Regions from separate parts of the Kitasatospora sp. NPDC018058 genome, predicted to be linked through region 2. Evidence: riboswitches for the same ligand, from Rfam matches in the RefSeq annotation. Region 2 holds a riboswitch; each other region holds the start of a gene.
The links. A riboswitch is a leader RNA that binds a small molecule or an ion and turns the genes downstream of it on or off. The one in region 2 is predicted to bind cyclic di-AMP.
Positions count from the first base shown of each region.

Region 1: linked by a shared signal. The riboswitch ahead of ACH4E7_RS00530 (transglycosylase family protein) and the one ahead of ACH4E7_RS31045 (CAP domain-containing protein) in region 2 are both predicted to bind cyclic di-AMP.
Region 3: linked by a shared signal. The riboswitch ahead of ACH4E7_RS26440 (peptidoglycan DD-metalloendopeptidase family protein) and the one ahead of ACH4E7_RS31045 (CAP domain-containing protein) in region 2 are both predicted to bind cyclic di-AMP.
Region 4: linked by a shared signal. The riboswitch ahead of ACH4E7_RS10195 (LysM peptidoglycan-binding domain-containing protein) and the one ahead of ACH4E7_RS31045 (CAP domain-containing protein) in region 2 are both predicted to bind cyclic di-AMP.

Region 1 covers NZ_JBIRFA010000001.1:112,558-118,346, forward strand. Annotated here, with positions in the region: gene ACH4E7_RS00515 (MazG family protein) at 1-131, shown strand, start outside; gene ACH4E7_RS00520 (SDR family NAD(P)-dependent oxidoreductase) at 137-562, opposite strand; gene ACH4E7_RS00525 (cytochrome P450) at 842-2,131, shown strand; cyclic di-AMP (ydaO/yuaA leader) riboswitch at 2,342-2,509, shown strand; gene ACH4E7_RS00530 (transglycosylase family protein) at 2,515-3,282, shown strand; gene eno (phosphopyruvate hydratase) at 3,571-4,857, shown strand; gene ACH4E7_RS00540 (septum formation initiator family protein) at 5,059-5,550, shown strand; partial or broken gene ACH4E7_RS00545 (DUF501 domain-containing protein) at 5,522-5,789, shown strand, end outside.
Region 2 covers NZ_JBIRFA010000027.1:111,134-116,922, forward strand. Annotated here, with positions in the region: gene ACH4E7_RS31035 (CocE/NonD family hydrolase) at 1-1,161, opposite strand, end outside; gene ACH4E7_RS31040 (hypothetical protein) at 1,591-1,863, opposite strand; gene ACH4E7_RS31045 (CAP domain-containing protein) at 2,009-2,926, opposite strand; cyclic di-AMP (ydaO/yuaA leader) riboswitch at 2,929-3,097, opposite strand; gene ACH4E7_RS31050 (hypothetical protein) at 3,615-4,541, opposite strand; gene ACH4E7_RS31055 (VOC family protein) at 4,871-5,251, opposite strand.
Region 3 covers NZ_JBIRFA010000019.1:116,009-121,797, reverse strand. Annotated here, with positions in the region: gene purB (adenylosuccinate lyase) at 1-261, shown strand, start outside; gene ACH4E7_RS26445 (MFS transporter) at 287-1,822, opposite strand; cyclic di-AMP (ydaO/yuaA leader) riboswitch at 2,135-2,313, shown strand; gene ACH4E7_RS26440 (peptidoglycan DD-metalloendopeptidase family protein) at 2,316-3,302, shown strand; partial or broken gene ACH4E7_RS26435 (hypothetical protein) at 3,758-4,542, shown strand; gene ACH4E7_RS26430 (DUF2470 domain-containing protein) at 4,555-5,274, opposite strand; gene ACH4E7_RS26425 (alpha-amylase family glycosyl hydrolase) at 5,732-5,789, shown strand, end outside.
Region 4 covers NZ_JBIRFA010000006.1:36,253-42,041, reverse strand. Annotated here, with positions in the region: gene ACH4E7_RS10205 (sarcosine oxidase subunit alpha family protein) at 1-2,179, shown strand, start outside; gene ACH4E7_RS10200 (sarcosine oxidase subunit gamma) at 2,169-2,810, shown strand; gene ACH4E7_RS10195 (LysM peptidoglycan-binding domain-containing protein) at 3,120-3,821, opposite strand; cyclic di-AMP (ydaO/yuaA leader) riboswitch at 3,829-3,984, opposite strand; gene ACH4E7_RS10190 (hypothetical protein) at 4,299-4,604, opposite strand; partial or broken gene ACH4E7_RS10185 (ABC transporter ATP-binding protein) at 5,088-5,315, shown strand; gene ACH4E7_RS10180 (discoidin domain-containing protein) at 5,511-5,789, opposite strand, start outside.

The DNA.
Region 1 (5,789 bases), on a different contig from region 2:
CGGGCCGGCTGCTGCTGGCGGTGGTGCAGCGGGCGCACGACGCCGGGGTGGATGTGGACGCGGCGTTGCGCTCGGCCGCGCGCGGTTACCGTGGCGCGGTGCGCGCGGCCGAGGGGCTCAAGCCGGAGTAGTCGGCTCAGGCCGCCGTGGCGGTGTGCTCGGCCGGGCGCCGCTGCGGCGGGACGAGTTCGCCGATGGCCTCGCCGATGAGGGCGACGAGTTCGGCGAGGCGCTCCAGGTCGAGGTGGTCGGGCAGGTCGGCGAGGGAGACGATCCGCTCGCCGTTCGGGCCGGCGACGCAGAAGAGGTCGATCGGCCCGAGGTGCTTCTCGGCGGTGTCGACCAGGGCGGCGACGTCGCTGGGGCGGCGGATGTCCGCGGAGACGCCGACGACGGGGCAGCCGGGCCGGTCGAGTTCGGCGGCGAGGTCCTCGGCGATGCCGACGTGGGTGTCGGCGATCAGCATCCCGGCGGCGCCGGCCGCGGTGAACCGGCGGGCGAGGTCGGCTCCCGAACCGCCGTCGAGTACCGCGATGACGACGACTGCCCCGCTGACCGGCATGGTCTGCTCCTCCCTGTGGGCGACACCGCACCGGCGCCCACGCGTACTGCGGAGGATCGTAGGCACGTCCTGACCCTCCGCAACAGGGATTACCCCGCAGGTGACCAGACTCACGCCTGCCACCCGGCCAAGAGCTGTCCAAGAGCTGTCCACGGTCCGTCCACGGGCCGTCCACGGAGCGTTGGCGGCGTGATCGCCCGCCGTCGGCGGACCGCTCGCGCGCCGCTCGCGGACGGGCGGCGGGCAGGGCGCGCCGGGCCCAGCGGTTACGGTCGACCCATGCCTGCTCAGCCCGACGCCGCCCAGCCCGCCCCGCAGCTCTTCACCTGGGAGTTCGCCGCCGATCCGTACCCCGCCTACGCGTGGCTGCGCGAGCACGCCCCGGTGCACCGCACCAAGCTGCCGAGCGGGGTGGAGGCGTGGCTGGTGACGCGCTACGCGGACGCCCGGCAGGCGCTCGCGGACAGCCGGCTGTCGAAGAACCCGGCGCACCACAGCGGGCAGGCGCACCGCACCGGCCGGGTGGGCATCCCGGGGGAGCGGCAGGCGGATCTGATGACCCACCTGCTGAACATCGACCCGCCGGACCACACCCGGCTGCGCCGTCTGGTGTCGAAGGCGTTCACCCCGCGCCGGGTGGCCGAGTTCGAGCCGCGGGTGCAGCAGCTCACCGACCGGCTGATCGACGGCTTCGCGCAGCGCGGTTCGGCGGACCTGATCCACGAGTTCGCCTTCCCGCTCCCCATCTACGCGATCTGCGACATGCTGGGCGTGCCGGCCGAGGACCAGGACGATCTGCGGGACTGGGCGGGCATGATGATCCGCCACCACGGTGGGCAACGCGGCGGCGTGGGCCGGGCGGTCAAGCGCATCCGCGCCTACCTGGTGGACCTCATCCACCGCAAGCGGGCCGACCTCGGTGACGACCTGATCTCCGGCCTGATCCGGGCCAGCGACCACGGCGAGCACCTGACGGAGAACGAGGCCGCCGCCATGTGCTTCGTGTTGATCTTCGCGGGGTTCGAAACCACCATCAACCTGATCGGCAACGGGATGTACGCGCTGTTGCGCGATCCGGGGCAGCGGGCGCTGCTGCAGGAGTCGGTGGTGCGCGGGGAGACCGCGCTGCTGGAGACCGGGATCGAGGAACTCCTGCGCTACGACGGGCCGGTGGAGCTGGCGACCTGGCGGTTCGCGACCCGGCCGCTGACCATCGGCGGGGTGGACATCCCGGTCGGCGATCCGGTGCTGGTGGTGCTGGCGGCGGCGGACCGCGACCCGGCCCGGTTCGCGGACGAGAACACCCTCGACCTGGCCCGGGCCGACAACCCCCACCTGGGGTTCGGGCACGGCATCCACTACTGCATCGGTGCCCCGCTGGCCCGGCTGGAAGGGCGTGCCGCGCTGGCCACGCTGCTTTCCCGACTGCCCGATCTCCGACTGGCTGAAACCCCGGAGAATCTGCGCTGGCGCGGCGGCCTGATCATGCGTGGATTGCGCGAACTTCCGGTCGAATTCAGTCCCGAGATCCGGTCGCCGCACGCCGTTCCTGAGGCTCCGACACACTGACTTGACGTCGCTGGTGCACCCTTGATCCCGGTATGAACAGCCATCAATCCGGACATAGGGGAGCCGTTGGTAGGCGATTGATCACGTGCCGTAATTTTGGTGTGATGTCGACGATATGAGCTTGTGATTGATCTGAGGATCTGTCTAGTCTCCCTGGAGTTCGCAGCTGCGGACCTCGTGCGCGGAACGCCGAATCCTGCCCGCCGCGCCACGGGAAGCCGACCAGAACCCTGGGCAGGGGCGGGGGAACCACGTTTGTTGCCGTCCTCCACGGCTTGGGGTGAAGCCGCCCGAGCGGAACCGTTTCCGCATGCGGCGGCCGGGCCACCTCCCGGTCCGAACCCGACAGCTCACCTCGCAGGCGTGCGGAGAGGGACCTCTTCATGCTGCTCGTTGGAACCGGCCGTCACCGTCGTCGCACCCAGACCGAGAAGGCCATCGCCGTCGCCGGTGTGGCCGGCGTCGGACTCGCGATGCCGCTCCTCGCCGCCACCGGCGCCTCCGCCGCCCCGGCCTCCGCCTGGGACTCCGTCGCCCAGTGCGAGAGCGGCGGCGACTGGAGCATCAACACCGGCAACGGCTTCTACGGCGGCCTGCAGTTCACCTCCAGCACCTGGAAGGCGTTCGGCGGCACCGCCTACGCGTCGCAGGCCAACCAGGCCAGCAAGGCCCAGCAGATCTCGGTCGCCGAGAAGGTGCTGGCCTCCCAGGGCCCGGGCGCCTGGCCGGTCTGCTCCCAGAAGGCGGGCCTGAGCAAGGGCGGCGCCCCGGCCGTGGTCGACACCTCCTCGGACGCCAAGCCGCAGGCCGCCCCGCAGCAGCAGACGCCCAAGCAGCAGGCCCCGAAGCAGCAGGCCCCCAAGGCGGAGCAGTACGCCCCGAAGCACGCCGCTCCCAGGCAGGCCGAGAAGCCTGTCGATCAGTCGGCCCAGCAGTACGCCCCCAAGCACGCCGCCCCGCGCGCCGCCCAGCCGGCCCAGGCCGCCCCGGCCGGCCACGACTACACCGTCCACTCCGGTGACACCCTGTCGAGCATCGCCGCCGCCCAGGGCGTGTCCGGCGGCTGGCAGGCGCTGTACGGCGGCAACCGCGGCACGGTCGGCGGCGACCCGAACCTGATCATGCCCGGCCAGGTCCTGCACCTCGGCTGAGCCGGTCCACGGGCCCCCGGCTGACGCCCCGAAGGACCTCGAGCAACACCCCGGGAACGAAGGGGGCCGCGCCCGGCCCCCTTCGCCCGCATTCGTCCGCGGCAAAGGGACAAGCTGGGACAAGCAGGTGAACTACCGGTGGGTAGTGGGGCCACACGCTGAGACGAAGCCGAGGTCAACGTGGCCCCGGGAGCCCGGGCGGTTAGGCTCTGGTCGTAACGACTCCGCAATCGTCCCGCCGACAGCCACCACCGTCGGCCGGACCCTGCTTCCGCAAGGAGATGCCTCGTGCCGTCCATCGATGTCGTCGTAGCCCGTGAGATCCTCGACTCGCGCGGCAACCCCACGGTCGAGGTCGAGGTCGGCCTCGACGACGGCAGCACCGGTCGTGCCGCTGTCCCGTCGGGTGCCTCGACCGGCGCCTTCGAGGCGCTGGAGCTGCGCGACGGTGACAAGAACCGCTACTTCGGCAAGGGCGTCGAGAAGGCCGTCCTGGCCGTCATCGAGCAGATCGGCCCGGAGCTGGTCGGCTACGACGCCACCGAGCAGCGCCTGATCGACCAGGCCATGCTCGACCTGGACGCCACCCCGGACAAGTCCTCGCTCGGCGCCAACGCCATCCTGGGCGTCTCGCTGGCCGTCGCGCACGCCGCCTCCGAGGCCAGCGACCTGCCGCTGTTCCGCTACCTGGGCGGCCCGAACGCGCACGTCCTGCCGGTCCCGATGATGAACATCCTCAACGGCGGCTCGCACGCGGACTCCAACGTCGACATCCAGGAGTTCATGATCGCCCCGATCGGCGCGGAGTCCTTCTCCGAGGCCGTCCGCTGGGGCGTCGAGGTCTACCACACCCTCAAGGGCGTGCTGAAGGAGCGCGGCCTGTCGACCGGCCTCGGCGACGAGGGCGGCTTCGCCCCGAACCTGGACAGCAACCGCGAGGCCCTCGACCTCATCATGGAGGCGATCCAGAAGGCCGGTTACGTCCCCGGCCGTGACATCGCCCTGGCCCTGGACGTCGCCTCCTCCGAGTTCTTCAAGGACGGCGCCTACCAGTTCGAGGGCAAGGCCCTCTCGGCCGCCGAGCTCATCGAGTACTACGCCGAGCTGGTCGCCGCCTACCCGCTGGTCTCCATCGAGGACCCGCTGGACGAGTCGGACTGGGACGGCTGGAAGGCCATGACCGTCAAGCTGGGCGACAAGGTCCAGCTGGTCGGCGACGACCTGTTCGTCACCAACCCGGCCCGCCTGGCCAAGGGCATCGAGACCGGCACCGCCAACGCGCTGCTGGTGAAGGTGAACCAGATCGGCTCGCTGACCGAGACCCTGGACGCCGTCGAGCTGGCCCAGCGCAACGGCTACCGCTGCATGATGTCGCACCGCTCCGGCGAGACCGAGGACGTCACCATCGCCGACCTGGCCGTCGCCACCAACTGCGGCCAGATCAAGACCGGTGCCCCGGCCCGCTCCGAGCGCGTCGCCAAGTACAACCAGCTGCTGCGCATCGAGGAGATCCTCGACGACGCCGCCGAGTACGCCGGCCGCGGCGCCTTCCCGCGCTTCCGCTCCGCGGAGTGATGAGCGCAGTCGCTCCGCGGACCGGCGAGTACGGCGAGTACGAGGGCTGACCCCTTCGGTACGAAGGCCGACCGCTCCCGCACCGCGGCCGAAAACCGGAGGGCCGGAAGTCCCCGGTAGCGCAAGCCTGACCGGTGCCCCGCCGCACACCCCGTAGGGTGGACGGCGGGGCACCGTCGCGACCAGGAGGGGATACGGGAGATGGCTGGCTGGAGGATCCCGGGCTTGGCGGCCCGGCCTCGGTTCACGAGCCGGGCGACCGTCCTCGTCCTGGTGCTCTGCTCGCTGGTGGCGATCCTCGCCTACCCGACGCGGCAGTTCGTCTCCCAGCGCGCCGAGATCTCCGCCCAGCGGGCGAAGGCCGACCACTCGCGCCAGCAGGTCGAGCAACTGCGCCGGGAGAAGGCCCGCTGGCAGGACCCGGAGTACGTCAAGGCGCAGGCCCGCTCCCGGCTGCACTACGCGGTGCCGGGGGAGACCCCGTACATCGCGGTGGACCCGGCCGGACCGACCGCCCAGCCCTCCGCGCCCGCCGCACCGGCCTCCTCCGGCAGTTCGGCCAAGGCCGCCAAGCCCTGGTACACCAGCATCTGGGACTCGGTGGACGCCGCCGACACCGTCGCGCTGGCCCCCGCCACCCCCCGTCCGCTCCCACCGTCCCCCGTTGGAGACCCCACCCCCCATGACCACTGAGAACCACCCCGCCGTCTCCGACGCCGACGTCGCGGCCATCGCCGCCCAGCTCGGCCGGGTGCCGCGCGGCCTGCGCGGTGTCGCGCACCGCTGCCCCTGCGGCAACCCCGACGTCGTGGAGACGGCCCCCCGGCTGCCGGACGGCACGCCGTTCCCGACGCTGTACTACCTGACCTGCCCCAAGGCCGCCTCGCTGATCGGCACCCTGGAGGCGGACGGCGTGATGAAGGAGCAGAGCG
Region 2 (5,789 bases):
CCGCCAGTTCGCGGAGGCCGGGTCGCCGGAGGTGTCGGCAGCGAGGGTCTCGGCGCCGACCGTGAGGTGCTCGGTGCGGGAGCTGACGGACCGCCAGTCGGCGTGGCTCTCGGGCGCGCCGGAGGGCCGGACCTCCAGGTGGACCGGCTGCGGTCGGGTGTCCGGGGCCGGGGCTCCCTTGACGTACTGGTCGAGCCACGAGCGCGCGCTGTTCCAGGTGGCGTTGTCCAGTCCGAGCAGTCCTGTGAATTCCTGGCTCGCGTGGTCGCCCGGGCGCAGTTCGAGGCGCTTGGGCACGGTCAGCCGCTGGTAGAAGTCGGTGACCTGGCTGGGGTTGAAGAAGCTGTCGCCCCAGGCGTTGGCCATCAGCACGGCGGTGCCGTTCGCGTTGATCCGGTCCAGGTAGCGAGCCGGGGAGCGGGTGTCCGCCCAGCCGATGACCTCGGGCAGGTCACGGTCGGCGAAGAGGTCGTCAAGCACCCGTGCGAACTCGGGGCTCTTGCGGCCGGTCGGGGCCTGGATGCCGGCGAGCACGGCCGCGGCCTGCAGATGCCGGGTCTGCCCGCTGTAGAGCGAGTCGGTGAGGTCGGCCCAGCCGCTGAGCGAGGCGACGGCCTTGATCCGCGGATCGAAGGCGGCGCCGAGCAGGGTCAGCCCGCCGCCCAGCGAGAGCCCCACCATGCCGACCCGGTCCGGGTCGGCCGGGGTGTGCGCGAGCGCCCAGTCGATCACCGTGGAGATGTCCGCGACGTCCTTGGGCCCGGCGACATCGACCTTCCCGCCGGAGCCCCAGAAACCCCGCACCGTGTAGGTGACGACGACGTACCCGTCGGCGGCGAGCGCACGGCCCTGGGCGACGTACTCCAGGTCGTTCTGCCCCCAGCTGGCCGGCTGCACCACCAACGGGTAGCGCCCCTGCGGATCGGCTCCCGGCGTCCCGGGGGCCGGGGTGAACACGTCGGCCTTGAGGACGACGCCGTCCTTCATCGGGACGTCGGCCAGGCGGAACGACCCGACACCCACCGCGGCCGCGAGCGGCGAGTCCGCGACGGCGGGCTGTGCGACGGCGGGCTGTGCGACGGCGGCCCCGCCGAGGGCGAGCGTCGCCGCGAGGACGGCACTCGCCGTCCGGCGTCCACGGCTGGGGGTGGGTCGTTCCATCACGCGCTCCATCTGTGCTCGAACCGATCGATTGCCGGAGCGTAGCGATCTGACGGACCCTCAGGGGAGGTGGTGATCAGCCAAATTACCGGCCAGTAACGCCATCGCCTCGATCTGCCACAAGATCATTGATCGGAGAGGTCCCGGCCGGGTTCGGGCGCGGGGTTCGGCACGCTGCTGCCCTGGCATCGGCCCAGAATCGCTGGCCGCCACCGGCACGGCAAGACCATGACCGTCGGCCGGGAGCAGCACGACGTTGATCACGTGGCAGCCCGGTCCTAGGACGGGGCTGCCGCCCGCACCGCGGCCGCCACCAGCAGCCGGACCCTCGCCGAACGCCGAGATCGCCGAGCGCAGGACCCACAGCTCAGCTCGTTCTGAGACATCGGTACGGCCCGCTGTCGTGCCAGGTACCGGCCTCCCGTGCGGTCAGACGAGGCCGGTGAGCTTGTCAGGGTTGACCTGGAAGCGGAGGTTCTGGATGCGACCATCGGCGATGTCGTAGGTGAGCGCGCCGACCGAGCATCCGCCCATGGTGAACAGGATGCCTTCCTCGCCGCTGATGACTGCCGACTCCCGTGCCATGCCCAGTGGTTCGGGCTTGGCAAGGACGCCGGGCATCCAGCGGGCGACCGGGTCGGTGCCGTGCAGCGGGCGGCGGGCCGCGGTGACCTTGCCGCCGCCATCGGACCAGGCGGTCACGTCCGGGGTCAGCGGCTTGGACGGTGTCCGCCGGCCGATCCTCCGGCCGCCTCCGTCCCACGGGCCGGGTGCCCGCGGGACGGAGGCGGCCGACCCGCCCGAAACGGGGTCGGGCCGGCCTCGGCTCACGTCCTTGACGGACGGGTCAGTTGGAGAAGTCCTGGGTGAGCCAGACGGTTCCACTGGCATCCCGGTGGACGGCGATGCCGATGTGGGTGAACTCGCTGCTGAGGATGTTCTTGCGGTGGCCGTCGTTCGGCGGCGTCTCGTTCAGCATGTCCTGGGTCAGGCTCACCGCCATGGCGGCGATGTCCTGGGCCGAGGTGGAGACCCCGTTGCCGTAGCCTATGTTCTCCCCGGCGGCGTTCCACTGGACGCCCGCGGCCGTCTCCCGCGCCCCCAACTCGGCCTCGCCCGGGCACTGGTGGGACATACCACAGCCGTCGGCCATCGTCTGATCGTGGGCCTCGGCGCTGCTGGTCAGCCCCGACGTGATGGTGTAGGCGGGCAGACCCTGGGCGGCCCGCGCCTGGTTGATCAGATTGAGGACCTGCCGCACGGCGTCCGAGCTCGAACCGGTCTGCGCGGCCGGGGTGGTGGGTGTGGCCGCGGGGGCGGGGGCGTGCGTGGCCGGGGCGGACGGGGACGACGGCGCGGACGTGTGGGACGCCGGGGTCGGAGCCGGAGCGGAGGGCCGCGCCGAGTGGGAGCCCTGGGACTCGCCACCGGGGCGCGCGGTCGCGGATTCCGGGGCGGGGGAGGCCGGGGCGGACGGCGACGGCGCGGCCTGCGAGGCTTCGGGCGAGGTCGGAGTGGAGGTCGGAGTGGAGGGCGGGCCGGCTTGGTGGCGGTGCTGGCCATCGGAGTCGCTCTGGTGCCGGTGCTGGTGGTGCTCCTGCCACCCGGCGTGGCTCGCGTGGGTGTAGCCGGGCGCGGCGGAGGCTCCGCTCGCGCTCAGCAGCGGCAGCATAAGGCCGGCGCCGGCGATCCCGGCGGTGGCGGCCAGACGCGGGGTGTGTCTCCGGCGCGCACGGCGATGCCGGCCGGTACCTGAAGTCAGCATGGGGCGTCCCTCTGCGACGCCTGCGAGGTGAGCTGTCGGGTTCGGGCCGTGAGGTAGCCCGGCCGCACGCGGCGGCTTCACCCCTAGCCACACCCGTCTCGCCCGCGAACGGGCCGAGCAGGGCGCGGCGAACTACCTGGTTCCCCCGCTCCTGCCCGGTGCACTGCTCGACGTCCGGCCGACCGGTGGACAGGACTCGGCGTCCCGGCGGCAGGGTCCGCAGGTGCGAACAGCCTGAACGCTAGGCAGATCGACCCGGGAGACACAAGTTCGTATCGTGCATATCACACCGACATCCGGCGAAATCTGATGGAAAGACATATTCGCTGATATACCGCCGCATATATACCCTAATCGGACAGCTTCCCCGGCCGTCGATGCCGGTCGTGACGGCCGCCGCCCCGGAGAGGCGGAGGCGGACGAGGCAGCCGGCTCGCGTCAGTCGACGACCGGCCCGTGCGTGCGGCCGCGCTCGAGTTCGAGGAATCCCGAGGCCGACGACTCCACCGCCCGCACCGACCCGGCCTCCGACACCGGCGACCGCATCACCGTCGTCTACGGGGTGTAGCGCCCGGGGTGCCGGCGGAGCGCGTTGGAGTGTGCACAGACAGCGGCGGCGGGTTGTTTCGCCGCCGCCGCAGAAGACTTCCGGACCGCTGTCTCAGCCGTAGCGGCGGCGGGGTGCGGGTTAGGCCGCGCCTGTCGCGCAACCGGTCTCGAGAGCGATGAGGCGGTTGGCGAGGGTGCGCGCCGGGCCGGTGAGGCCCTTGAGGATCTCCCGGGCGTAGGGGCTCCGGGGGTGGTGGGCGAGGTCCTGGACGGCGCTCCAGAGTTCCGCGATGCCGGCCAGGCTGTGCTGGACGTGGCGGATGGCGTCGTGGCGCTGGGCGAGGTACTGCTCGGCTCTCTGATGGGCGTCGCGCCAGTCGACATCGCCCGCTTCGGCGGTCCGGGCGAAGGCCGGCGTGGTGTCGCCGTCGGCGAGCCGGATGGCGTCGATCTCCTCGACGCGCCGGCGCAGGTGTTCCTCCTCCTGTCGGGCGTCGAGGGCCACGGTGGCGTCGGTGAGGGCGAGGTGGCCGGCGATGACCTGCTCGGCGAGGTCGGGGGCGTCCCGGCGCAGTCGTGCGTGCTGGGCGAGGAGGGCCTTGGCGTCGGCCTTGCGTCTGCGGACGGCGGTGTAGGCGGCGTTGAGGGCGAGGGTGCCGGTGCGGACCTGTTCGGCGAGGTCGGGGGCGTGTTCGAGCACGGTGGTGGCGATGGACAGCCGGGTGACGTTGATGCCGTGGCGGGCGGTGTCGGACGGGAGTGAGCCCGGGGAGAGTGAGCGTGCCATCGCGGCGATCATGGCGTGCTGGCTCGCGGTGGTGTTCGGGTGGTGGCGGTTGGCGGACACGATCAGGCAGACCGGATCGTCGCCCTGATAGGTGGTGAAGCGGGGTTCGACGTCGGCCAATTCGCAGGCGGCGAGTCGCCCGCGGCCGTCCAGGAGGACGCCGTCGGCGTCCAGGATGACGGGCTCGGTCAAGCCGTTGCTCTCGATGTCCTGGGCGAGGTCGAGGAGTTCGTCGGGGCTGAGCATCGGGAACAGGGCGGTAACGGGGTGGACCTTCACGGTGGGGGATCTCCTTGATCAGGATGGGTACTGGGGCAGAAGACGCCACAAAGGGGCATATGGTTCAGCGATTGCGCTCGTCGACCTGGTCAAACATGGCGGCGTTGGTGGCGTACCGGCTGCGGTGCCGGACGTGCGGGTGATACGGCGCCACTTCGGACGGTGCGTCGCTGTGTTGCGGACGAGACGGCCCAAGCCGCCGCGTCGGCGCAGAACCGCCGCCGGCGTCCTCGGATCGCCGAGGCCCCACAGGAAGTTCCGACCTCGTCCACCGGGACGCCGACGGCCCGGACGGAACCCTTCGCCCGAACGGTCGGCGTGCCGACGCGTCAGAAGCCGCCGTACGGAACGGTGATGGCCTCCATGCCGTGCCCGGACGGATCCCGGAAGTAGACGCCGCGGCCACCGTCGTTGTGGTTGATCTCGCTGGGCCGCGCGAACCTCGGGTCGGCCCAGTAGCTGATGCCGCCCTCCTGCAGGCGGGCGAAGAGCTCGTCGAACTCCCGCTCCGAGATCAGGAACGCGTAGTGCTGCGGGGTGAACTGATCGGGCCCGGTGGCGAAGTCCAGTGTGACCCCGTTCGCGAGCACCAGCGGTAGGAACGGGCCCCAGGGCTCGCCGAGTTCGAGACCCAGCAGGCCGGCCAGGAACTCGGCGGACTCCTGGCGGTCACGGGCGAAGACGATGGTGTGGTTCAGCTGTACGGACATGATGGGGATGCCTCCAACACGGCCCCCGGGGCGAAATGCTCTTCCATCCGCCGGCCGGGACGGTCGGGCGCCGGTACCGGTGCCGGGCGAATCGGGCGGGCAATCCCCGCCTCTCGCAGCCTCGGGCCACGGGGCGGGGAGCGGAGGTCAAAGGCTCAGGGCGACGGCGGCGTCGATGCCGCCGAGGAACAGCGCGACGGTGGCCTCCCCCCCCCCCCCCCCGACGGAAGGGGTGGTCCAGGGCGAGGTGACCGGGGCCGGTGGCGGCGGTCTTCATCGCAGGAACCCCCTTTCGGGCATGGGCGTCGACCCGTTGCGTGGACCCGCTCCCTCCACGCTACGACTCACGTTCGCCGGACGGTCGGCTCGGCCCGTCTCCGTTGCGAACCGCCGGCTTCATCGCCCGGAACCCCTACCGGGCGCGCCGCGCGCGTCAGGACGGCAGCACGTCCGGTAGGTCGGGACGCTGCATGGGCTCAGGTGGGCCTTCCCCGAGCACGGGCTTGGGCGGCCGCGTGGTCCTGGTCGAGCCCCATGA
Region 3 (5,789 bases), on a different contig from region 2:
GGGCACGAGGTCATCAAGGAGCACGCCGTCGCCTCCGCGCTGGCGATGCGCGCGGGCGCCCGCGAGAACGAGCTGCTGGACCGGCTGGCCGCCGACGAGCGGATCCCGCTGGACCGGGCCGCGCTGGACGCGCTGCTGGCCGACAGGCTGTCGTTCACCGGTGCGGCCGGGGCGCAGGTCGCCGAGGTGGTCCGCCAGGTGGAGACCGTCGCGGCGGCCTACCCGGAGGCGGCCAAGTACGCGCCGGCCGACATCCTCTAGGAGAGCGGCATTCCCTGACGATCGGTCAACTCTCCGAGGGCCCTGCCGCCGTTCCGGTGGCGGGGCCCTCGTGCGTCCGGGCGTGTCCGGGGTCGAGCGGCGGGGTGGTGGTGGCGCAGGGCCAGTCGCAGTTCGGCTCGGCCACCGGGTGCTCCTCGGGGGCGAGCACATTGCCCCGGACGGTGGCGAAGGCGATCAGCCCGCCGGCGGCCAGCAGACCCGCGCAGATCAGCATCGCGGTGTGGAAGGCGGAGTCCACCGAGGACGGCACCCGGTAGGCGTCGCCGCTCAGCCCGGCCAGCGCCGGGAGGGCGGCCACCGCGAGCAGGCCGGCCGCGCGGGCGGCGGCGTTGTTGACGCCGCTGGCGATGCCCGCGTGCCGTACCTCGACGGCGGCCAGAACCGTCGCGGTCAGCGGCGCGACCAGCAGGGTCATCCCGCTGCCCATCACGGCGACGGCGGGCAGCACGTCCGCCCCGTAGGAGGAGCCGGGGCCGATGCGCAGCATCAGCAGCACCCCGGTGGCGCACAGCAGCGGGCCGACCGTGAGCGGGATACGGGGGCCGATCCGCTTGCCGAGGCGCCCGGCGCGCGCCGAGAACGTCAGCATCAGCACGGTGATCGGCACCAGGGCGAAGCCCGAGGCCAGCGGGGAGAAGCCGGAGACGATCTGCAGCTGCACCACCAGCAGGAAGAACACCCCGCTGAAGGCCGCGTAGACGCAGAGGGTGACCAGGTTCACGGCGGTGAACAGCCGGGAGGAGAACAGCCCGAGCGGCAGCATCGGTTCGGGCGTGCGGCGCTCGACGGCGACGAAGGCGGCGCCGAGCAGCAGGCCGATCGCGCCGGTGAGCCAGACGGCGGGGGACAGACCCTCCCCGGCGGCGGTGAGCGCGTAGGTGATCGCGCCGAGGGTGAGCGCGGCGAGCAGTGCGCCGGGCACGTCGAAGCGGCCGGAGGCGGACTCGTCGCGGCTCTCCGGGACGTACCGGGAGGTCACGGCGACCACGGCGGCGGCCAGCGGCAGGTTCAGCAGGAAGATCCAGCGCCAGCCGGGGCCGTCCACCAGCCAGCCGCCGAGGAACGGGCCGACGGCGGCGGAGACCCCGCCGAGGCCGGACCACAGGCCCACCGCCGCCGAGCGGTCGTCAGGATGGAAGACCGCCTGGAGCATGGCGAGCGAGCCGGGGGTGAGCAGTGCCCCGCCGATGCCCTGGACGGCGCGGGCCACGATCAGCACTTCGATGTTCGGGGCGGCGGCGCAGGCCGCGGAGGCGGCGGCGAACCAGACCACGCCGATCAGGAAGACCCGGCGCCTTCCGTACCGGTCGCCGAGCGCGCCACCGAGCAGGATCAGGCCCGCCAGGGTGAGCAGATAGGCGTTCAGCGTCCATTGCAGGGACGCCAGGGAGGCGCCGAGGTCGGCGCCGATCCGGGGCAGGGCGACGTTCACCACGGTGCCGTCGAGCATCGCCATGCTGGAGCCGAGCACGGTTGCCAGGAGTACCCAGCGACCCTGCGCGGTGCCCAGGCGCAAGGTGCCGGCTGTTGAGGTGGCCACGGCCCGATCCTGCTCCCGGCGGGGCGTACGTGACAAGGGTCACCGCGTGGCGCGTCCGTGGCGAGCGGTGCGTGAGCGCACGGTCGCGCTGGGGCGTGGAGATCGGCACAGGGTCGTGGATCAGTGGCGCTCGGTGAATGGATTGTGTACGCACCGTGCGGCGGGTCATGCGGAGGGTCACCACCCTCCGGGGGGATGTCGCCGGTTCAAGAGATCGACATTGCTTCACCCGAACGGATGGGTTTTAGTTCAGCGACCGCCCGGCCAGCCCGGGTGGATCCACCGGGTGGAACGCCGAGTCCTGCCGCTGCCCGATGGTTCGAACTGAGCTCTGTACGGCAGGAGCGGGGGACCCACAGGTAAGTCGCCGGTCCGGAGTTCGCGCTTCTCAGCGCGAACGTCCAGGACCGGCTTGGGGTGAAGCCGCGCATGCGGCCGGGCAACTCCAGCCCGAACCCGACAGCTCACCTCGCAGGCGTCGGAGAGGAAATCCATGCCTGCTCAGGCCCGTCGTATCGCCCTGCCCCGCGCCGCCCGCTTCGGCATCGGCATCGCCGTCACCGGTGCCTCCTTCGCCCTGCCGCTCGTGACCGCGATGGGCGCCCAGGCGCACACCGCCCCGGGTGCGCCGGCCGCCTCGGTCGCGCAGCACACCGCCGCCGCGGAGGCCAAGCCGGCCGTTCCGGCCGCCGCGTTCGATAGCTACCGGGTCGTCAGCGGCGACACCCTGACCACGATCGCCGACGCCAAGCAGGTCGAGGGCGGCTGGCACGCGCTGTACGAGCGGAACCGCTCGGTGGTCGGCGCCAACCCGGACCTGATCTTCCCGGGCCAGCAGCTCTCGCTCGCGGCGGACGCCGCCAAGCCGGCAGCTCCGGCCGCCCCGGCCAAGCCGGCCGCCCCGGTCACCCAGAGCGCCGCCGCGGCCGCGGACACCCAGCTGCAGGTCAAGACCGAGGCCGCCAAGCCGGGCGCCCAGCTCCAGACCCAGGTGCAGAGCGCCGCCCCGGCCAAGCCGGCCGCCCCGGCCCCGGTCGCCCCGGCCAAGCCGGCCGCCCCGGTCGCCGCCACCTCCGGCTACGTCGCCCCGCTGGCCAACCCGGTGCTGGGCGAGGCGTACGGCGTGGCCGGCTCGATGTGGGCCTCCGGCCACCACACCGGCCAGGACTTCGTCGCCTCCACCGGCACCCCGCTGCGCGCGGTCGCCAACGGTGTCGTGGTGAAGGCCGGCAACGGCGGCGCCTACGGCAACGAGGTCGAGATCAAGCTCGCCGACGGCAAGTACGCGCAGTACGCGCACCTGTCGGTGATCGGCGTGAAGGTCGGTCAGACCGTCACCGTCGGCCAGCGGCTCGGCCTCTCCGGCGCCACCGGCAACGTGACCGGCCCGCACCTGCACTTCGAGATCCGTACCGGTCCGGAGTACGGCTCGGACATCAACCCGGTCGCCTACCTGCGGGCGCACGGCGTCGCGCTCTGACCCTGCGCTGACCGCGGGTTTCAGGAACCACCGCTGTTGCGGGGCGAATCGACCGCCCGGGATGGTCATGTCGGGTGACCGCTCGACCGGGTGATCGCCGCATCAGTGGACATGGGCGCGGGACACGCCCAAGGCCGGCCCGGCTTCGCGAGGATTCCTCGCGAAGCCGGGCCGGCCGCTGCCGTTTCCGGCTCCGGGCGTGTTCGAGCGGTCGAACCTGGCGTCAACTCCTGCTGCCTTTGGCGAGATTCGTCGTCTTTCGGGTGCGGCCCCGGTCGCGCGATGCTGTCGGGCAGTCACCGCCCAGCCCTTCTCCGGCGGGCGGACGGGTGTGGGCGGACGGGTGTGGGCGGACGAGGAGGCCGGATGGCGGTCGGGAGCGGGGATGCGGTCGGGGAGCGGGCCGGGTCGACCGGCTGAAGGCGGGCTCGGTGGGCCTGACGGGCGTGGTGTTCATGGCGATCGCCACCGCCGCACCGATCACCGCGATGACCGGGAACCTGCCGATCGTGATCGGGCAGGGCAACGGGGTCGGCGCGCCCGCCGCGTACATCGTGGCGACCGTGGTGCTCACGGTGTTCTCGGTCGGGTACGTGGCGATGGCCCGGCACATCACGGCGGCCGGGGCGTTCTACGGGTACGTCTCGCACGGGCTGGGCAGGGTCGCCGGGATGGCCTCCGGGCTGCTCGCGGTCATGGCGTACATCGTCTTCGAGGCCTCGACGCGATCGGGCGGGAGGGCTTCCTGCACCCGGCGCTCGGCCGCACCCACCCGCGGCACGGCTCGCCGTACGTCGCCTCGGTGGTGCAGTCGGTGATCGCGGCCGGGCTGGTGCTGGCGTTCCTGGCGGCGGGGATGGACCCGTACGTTCATCTGTACACGCTGTTGGCGCTGTTGGGGACGATGGCGATCCTCGTCGTGCAGACGCTCTGCTCCTTCGCGGTGGTCGGATACTTCCATGTGCGGGGCAGACACCCCGAGACCGCGCACTGGTGCCGGACGCTGGTCGCGCCGTTGGTGGGCGGGGTGGCGATGGCCGGGGTGGTGGCGCTGCTGGTGGTCAACGAGGACGCGGCGGCCGGGGCGGCTTCGGGCACCCTGCTGTTCCGGCTGATCCCGTACCTGGTGATCGGGGTGTTCCTGGGCTGGATCGGGCTGGCGCTGGCGATGCGGCGCTGGCGGCCGGAGCGGTACGCGCGGATGGGGCGGATCGTGCTGGAGGAGGCCGTGGAGCGCTGAGCCGGAGGCCGGTCAGCCCCGGTGGACCGGCAGGCCGAGTTCGGCGGCGGCCAGCAGCTCGTGCATCCGGTGGCCGAAGTCCTCGGTGTCGGCGGCGGGTTCGGGGAAGACCAGGCGGACGTCGCGGTGACCGTGTCGGTGGTCCAGGCGCAGCACCAGGCCGTAGCGGTCCAGGGCGAGCGGGCGGATGTCCGGATGCCCGGCGAGCAGGGCCGGGTCGAGCAGCCGGGTGAGCAGGTCGATGGCGTCGGCGTGCTCGTCGGCCAGGTGGGTGAGCAGCGCGGCCTCGTGCCGGGCCAGCGGGTCGGGGGCGACGAGGGCGAGATCGTCGGCGGTGAGCGCGCCGGTGCCGTACGGGGTGGCGAGGACGGCGTGGGCGACGTCCACGCGCAGGTGGACGCTGAGGCCGTCGTCGGCGAGGTGGGCCAGGTGCAGTCGGCCGGCCAGGGTGAGGCGGCCGCGGATCCGGTCGCGGACGGCGACCGGGGAGACGTCGGTGACGTCGACGACCACGGCCAGGCCTTCGGTGGCGCCGGCGGCGGCCGCGGTGAGCGGGGCGTCCAGCGGGGCGCGCAGGCGCAGCCGGGAGCCGTGCACGGAGACCGGGGTGTCCAGGTCGTGGTGCTCGCCGAGGGCGCGGACGGTGAGCGAGGAGGTCGTGCTGAGCAGGCTGTGGACCCGTTCGGCGGTGGTGGGCTCGGGCACCTCGGCGTCGCCGCTGCGCTCGCTCATGCGCCCACCTCTTCCCCAGCCTCCGGCCGGGGGTACCCCCACCGCTCGGCAGGGGCGTTCGCCCACGCGCACCTTTGATGGATTCGCTCGCTGCGATCGCTCATGAACGGACCTCCCGATAGTTAGGTGAGCCTAACCTAATGTTCGTGTCGGGGTGTGGCAAGTGGGCCGCCCGGGCGGCTCGGGTGATGGCGGCCCGGGCGGCCTACCCCGCGCCGGATGTGACGGATCATCTGGATCGGTGTGCGCGGGGACTGACGTGGTGCCGCCGGAGGCGGTCGTGGCGAGGTGCTGGGCGGAGATCACCCGGTGGGCCGGGGTTTTCACGGAGGCGTCGGCGTCGTAGCGTGGCGGCCGGGATCGGACGAGAATCGTCGGCACCCGGCTCGGCCCGGGCGAGCCCGACCCCTCGGCCCCGGCCCGTACGGCCCCCGGACCCGGTAGGAGGACCCACCCCATGACCTCGACCCGCCCCGGCCCGGACTGGCTGGCCGACGCCGTCCTCTACCAGATCT
Region 4 (5,789 bases), on a different contig from region 2:
TCAGGTCGTCCTGGCGACCGGGTCGCACGAGCGTCCGATGGTGTTCGCGGGCAACGACCGCCCCGGGGTGATGTCGGCCGCCGCCGTCCGCAGCTACCTCAACCGGTACGCGGTCCTCCCCGGTCGGCGCGCCGTCGTGTTCACCACCAACGACCACGCCTACGCCACGGCCCTCGAACTCGCCGCGGCCGGCGCCGAAGTGGCCGCACTGGTGGACACCCGCCCGCAGCCGCCCGCCGCGCTGGTCGCCGCCGCGCGCCGCGTCGGGATCGAGGTGCTCCCCGGGTCCGCCGTGGTCGCGACCGCCGGTGCGGAACGGATCACGGCGGTGCGGATCAGCGGACTGACCGGCGGTGACGCGCTGACCGGGCCGGTACGCGAGACGGCCTGCGACCTGCTCGCCGTCTCGGGCGGCTGGAGCCCGGCGGTGCATCTGTGGAGCCAGTCCCGGGGCACCGTGCGGTACGCGGAGACGATCGCCGCGTTCGTCCCGGACGTGAACGCCCAGCGCGTCCAGGCCGTCGGAGCCGGGCGCGGCACGTACGACCTCGCCGGCTGCCTCGGCGAGGGCTTCTCGGCCGGAGCGGAGGCCGCGACCCGCGCCGGGTTCCCCGCGGCCGTCCCACCGGTGCCACCCGGCACGGGCGACGAGCCGCCCGCGCCGCCGCGTCCGGTCTGGATCGTGCCCGGCGAGGACGGCGAACCGGCCACCTGGCGCGACCACTTCATCGACTCCCAGCGCGACGCGACCGTCGCCGACGTCCAGCGGGCGATCCGGGCCGGGATGCGCTCCGTCGAGCACATCAAGCGCTACACCACCATCGGCACCGCCCACGACCAGGGCAAGGGCTGCGGGGTCAATGCGATCGGCGCCATCGCCCGTCTGCTGGGGGCGAGTTCGCCCGGCGAGGTGGGCACCACCACCTTCCGCGGCCCGTACGTACCCGTCTCCTTCGCCCTCCTCGCCGGGCGCGAGCGCGGCCCACTCTTCGACCCGGTGCGCACCACGCCGATCCACCCCTGGCACGTCCGGCACGGCGCGGTCTTCGAGAACGTCGGCCAGTGGAAGCGCCCCCGGTACTACCCGGAGTCGGATGAGGACATGGACGCCGCCGTGCTGCGGGAGTGCCGAGCGGCCCGCGAAGGCGTCGCGGTCATGGACGCCTCCACCCTCGGAAAGATCGACATCGTCGGCCCCGACGCCGGGGCGTTCCTGGACCGCATCTATACCAACGGCTTCGCCAAACTGGCCGTGGGATCGGCCCGTTACGGCATCATGTGCCGTCCCGACGGCATGGTCTTCGACGACGGTGTCACCGTGCGGCTCTCCGACGACCACTACTACCTGACGACGACCACGGGCAACGCGGCGGCCGTGTTCGACTGGCTCGAGGAGTGGCTGCAGACCGAGTGGCCCGAGCTGCGCGTGCGCTGCACCTCGGTGACCGAGCAGTGGTCCACCGTCGCCGTCGTCGGCCCCCGGTCCCGTGAGGTCCTTACCGCCCTCGCGCCCGATCTGGACGTCTCCAACGAGGCATTCCCGTTCATGACGGTCAGTCAGGCCGGACTGGCCAACGGCATCCCGGCCCGGATCTGCCGCATCTCCTTCTCCGGCGAGCTGGCGTACGAGATCAACGTCGCGAGCTGGTTCGGCCTCGCCGCGTGGGAGGCCGTGATCGCGGCGGGCGGCCCGGCCGGAATCACCCCCTACGGCACCGAGACCATGCACGTGCTACGCGCGGAGAAGGGATACCCCATCGTCGGCCAGGACACGGACGGCACGGTCACCCCGCAGGACCTCGGCATGGAGTGGATCGTCTCCCGCCACAAGCACTTCGTCGGCAAGCGGTCCTTCCGGCGGGCGGACACCGCGCGGGCCGACCGGAAGCACCTGGTCGCGCTGCTGCCGGTCGACCGCGCCGAGTTGCTGCCGGAGGGCTCCCAGCTGGTGGCCGAGGGCGTCGACACCACGGCCGGCCCGGTGCCCTCGCTCGGCCACGTGACCTCCAGCTACCGCAGCGCCGCGCTCGGCCGGACCTTCGCTCTCGCCCTCGTCCGAGGCGGCCGGGACAGGATCGGCGAGACCGTCCTCGCACCGCTCGCAGACGGCCGCACGGTCGCCGCGACCGTCGCCGACCCCGTCCTCTACGACCCGAAGGGAGCCCGCCGTGACGGTTGACCGGCTGCGGCAGAGTCCGCTCGGACATCTCACCGACACTCCCCCAGCCTCCGGCCGTGGGTACCCCCATCTCGGCCCTGCTGTCACCAGCGAACGAGGTGTCCGGCTGCGCGAGGTCCCGTTCCATGCCCAGCTCAACCTCCGGCTCGACCCGGCCGGCGCGGCCGCGGCGCGGGTCGGCAAGGCGCTCGGCGCGGCTCTGCCGGCCCAGGCCGACACCGCCGTCCGAGCAGGCGACCTCCAGGTGCTGTGGCTGGGCCCGGACGAGTGGCTCGTCGTCGGCCCCGACGGCTCGGGGCCGACCACCGAGCGGGTTCTGCGCGCGGCGCTGGCAGACGAGCCCGGATCGGTCGTGGACGTCTCCGCCAACCGCACGACGCTCGAACTGACCGGCCCGGCCGCACGCCAGGTGCTGGAGAAGGGCTGCTCACTCGATCTGCACCCGCGCGCCTTCGCGCCGGGCCGCTGCGCCCAGACGACGGTGTCCAAGGTCAACGTGGTGCTCCACCAGCTCGACGAGGCGCCGTCGTACCGGCTCCTGGTCCGCGGGTCGTTCGCCCAGTACCTCGCGGACTGGTTGCTCGACGCGATGGAGGAGTACCGACACTCGCCACTCCCCGCCCTCCCCTGACGGTGCGGGATTCACTGAGATCACAACGGCCGTTCCAACGGTGTTCGAGGTGGGACGAGGACCTCGCCGTGTACGCCGAGTAGCCGGTGCGCTACGCCGCGGCGGACTGCCCGCACCGCGGTCCCGTCCGGACCCCGGGCACGCCGACGGCCCGGCTCACGCATCGCTACGTGAACCGGGCCGGTCAGGTGGCCGCTTGGCACCCGTCAGCCGCCGGACATCCGGCCGACAGGCGGTACTCGCTCGGACCCATCGGTTCGAACAGGCCGATCAGGCCCGATCAGGCCGTACTGATCGGGAGAGGTCCGATCAGTACGCGCTGTGCACCTGCCAGAACGCCCAGGCGGCGTTCGGGCTGCCGTAGACGGTGTTCATGTACTGCAGGGCCCACTTGAGCTGGGTGGCGGGGTTGTTCTGCCAGTCGGAACCGGCCGAGGCCATCTTGTTGCCGGGCAGCGCCTGCGGCAGGCCGTAGGCACCCGAGCTCGGGTTGGTGGCGTGGATGTTCCAGCCGCTCTCGTGGCTGATGATCTGGTCGAACGAGGCCAGCTGGTTCGCCGGGACGATCGAGGCCGCAAGCGCCTGCAGCGCGGCCGGGGTGTTGGCGACCGGGGCGGCCGGGGTGGCGGCCAACGGGCTGGCGGCGGCCGGCTTGGCCGGAGCCGGGGCGGCCCCGCCCAGGGTCAGGTGCTGGCCCGGGTAGATCTTGCCCGGGCCTTTGGTCAGCACGGACTTGTTGAGCTCGTAGAGCCTCTGCCAGCCGCCCTGCACGTTGTGCGTGGTGGCGATCTTGGTGAGGGAGTCACCGCTCTGGACGGTGTAGACAGCGGGCGCCTGCGGGGCGGCGGCCGGGGCCGAGTGCGCCGGGGCGGGCTTGACGGGGGCGGCGTTCGCGGCGGTGGCGGCGACCACCGGGATGCCGACGCCGACGCCGACGACCACGGCGGCCGCGACGATGCGCTTGACGGAACCGACAGCGAACAGGCTGGGGCGAGCGTTGACGGGCAGCATGAAGTGCGATTCCTCTCACACGCCTGCGAGGTGAGCTGTCGGGTTCGGGCTGGAGTTGCCCGGCCGCGCAGAGACGCGGCTTCACCCCTAGCCCCGCCGGAACCAGTCCGGATGAGGCGACTTACCTGTGGGTCCCCCGCCCCTGCCGCGGTGCTTCATGGATGCACGTGCCCGCCCGATCCGGCGGCAGGATTCGGCGTTCCGGAGAGCGGGGTTCGTTTCGTACGGAGACGAACGAGAAGGACCGTAAACGGCACGGAGCCATTAGCACAAGGCCTCGTGAGCTGGGTCACGGCCCGGCCGGATTGTCCGAATGATCCACAATAGCGCTTGATAACGATTCGACAACGGCCCTATGAGTCCGTGTCAGTACGGGCCGCCGGGCCCAGCGCGGCGGCCACCGCCCGATGGCGCGCCGTGCGGGTCGCGGGTTCGGGCCGGCGCGCCCGCCCTGGGGCGCGCCGACCTGACCGGAGGTCAGCCTGCCTGCCAACCCTGCGCATCGACGCCTCCCGGCACCTCGGCTGCCGGATCGTACGGGGTGCGGGTGTGGACGAAGCCGGCCTGGTCCAGGTGGTCGACCGTGCTGTCGGCCCGGTGCACCACGCGCAGCGGCTCGCCCGCGCAGTAGCCGTCCAGCCCGGTCCAGGTCCCGTCCGGCCCGGGCCGGAACCGTGAGGTGCGGGCCGCGCCGCCCAGCGCTGTGAGCTCCAGCACACGGCCGGCTCGCAGGTGCAGCGCGACCGCGCTGGTGCCACAGCACCAGGGGCCGGTCAGCGCCAACAGCTCCAGGGTCGACGTCGGTGAAGGGCCGCCCGGGCTCGGGGATCCGCGGCTCGCGCCCGGCGGTGATCGCGATCAGGTCGCGGGCCACCTGGCCGAGGTTGGGGCTGGCCGTGGTGTACGAGCATGACGACCGCCACATCGTCCTGCTCCCTGAACAAGAGCGAGGCGAGGAAGCCGGGCATCGAGCCGCCGTGGCCGACCCGCAGCCGGCTGACCACCTGCTGGAGCTGCCGGCCCAGGCCGTAGCCGGCCGACCAGTCGCCGTCCGGCGCGGCGGCCGGCCGACACATCTCGGCCAGCGTCTCCGGTACAGCGAGGCGTACGCGGTCGCCCGAGGGAGGGTGGCGATGAACTCATCAGGCGGGAGCCAGCCGCTCGATGGAGGTCGGCTCTCGGGGATCCTCATGACGTACCACACGCGATTTGCGCAGGTAGAGGTCGACGTACCCGATCGCGGTTGGCAGAGTGTTGCCCCCACCCCACTCCGGCGCCAACGTGCTCCTCCTGGACGAGCCGACCAACAACCTGGACCCGGTCTCCCGGGCGGAGGTCCTGGCGGCGGTCGGCACCTACCCGGGCGCGATCGTGATGGTCACCCACGACCCCGGCGCCATCGAGGCGCTCCGGCCCGACCGCATCCTGCTGCTGCCGGACGGGGACGAGGACCTGTGGCACGACTCGTACCTGGAGCTGGTCACGCAGGCCTGAGTGCCGTTGCCCGGTCCGGTCCCCGACGCCCGCTCCCAAGGTCGAGGCACCCCCGTTCCCCCTTGTTCCCGGCCTTTCCGCACCGGGGCCGCCTGCGGCCCCGGTGCCACCCGGTCGTGGTGACCACGGCCTGTCCCCCGCCGGGTGCGGCGCGGAGTCCGGAGGATCGACCCCGCGTGGCCGACCGGAAGAGTCCTAGCTGCTGTAGACGCCGACCTCGTACAGCGAGTAACCCCACTGGGTGCCGCGCTGCACCCCGTGCACGCGGACGTAGCGGGCCGGGACGCCGCCGAACCGTGCGGTGTCGATGCCGCCGTCCCCCGTGGTGGTGGACCATACCGACTGCCAACTGCTCCCGTCGGTGGAGACCTCGATCCGGTACGCCCGCCCGTAGGCGCGTTCCCAGTCCAGCGTGACGCGCCCGACCAGGGTGGTGGACCCGAGGTCGACCTGGAGCCACTGGTCGTCGCTCCA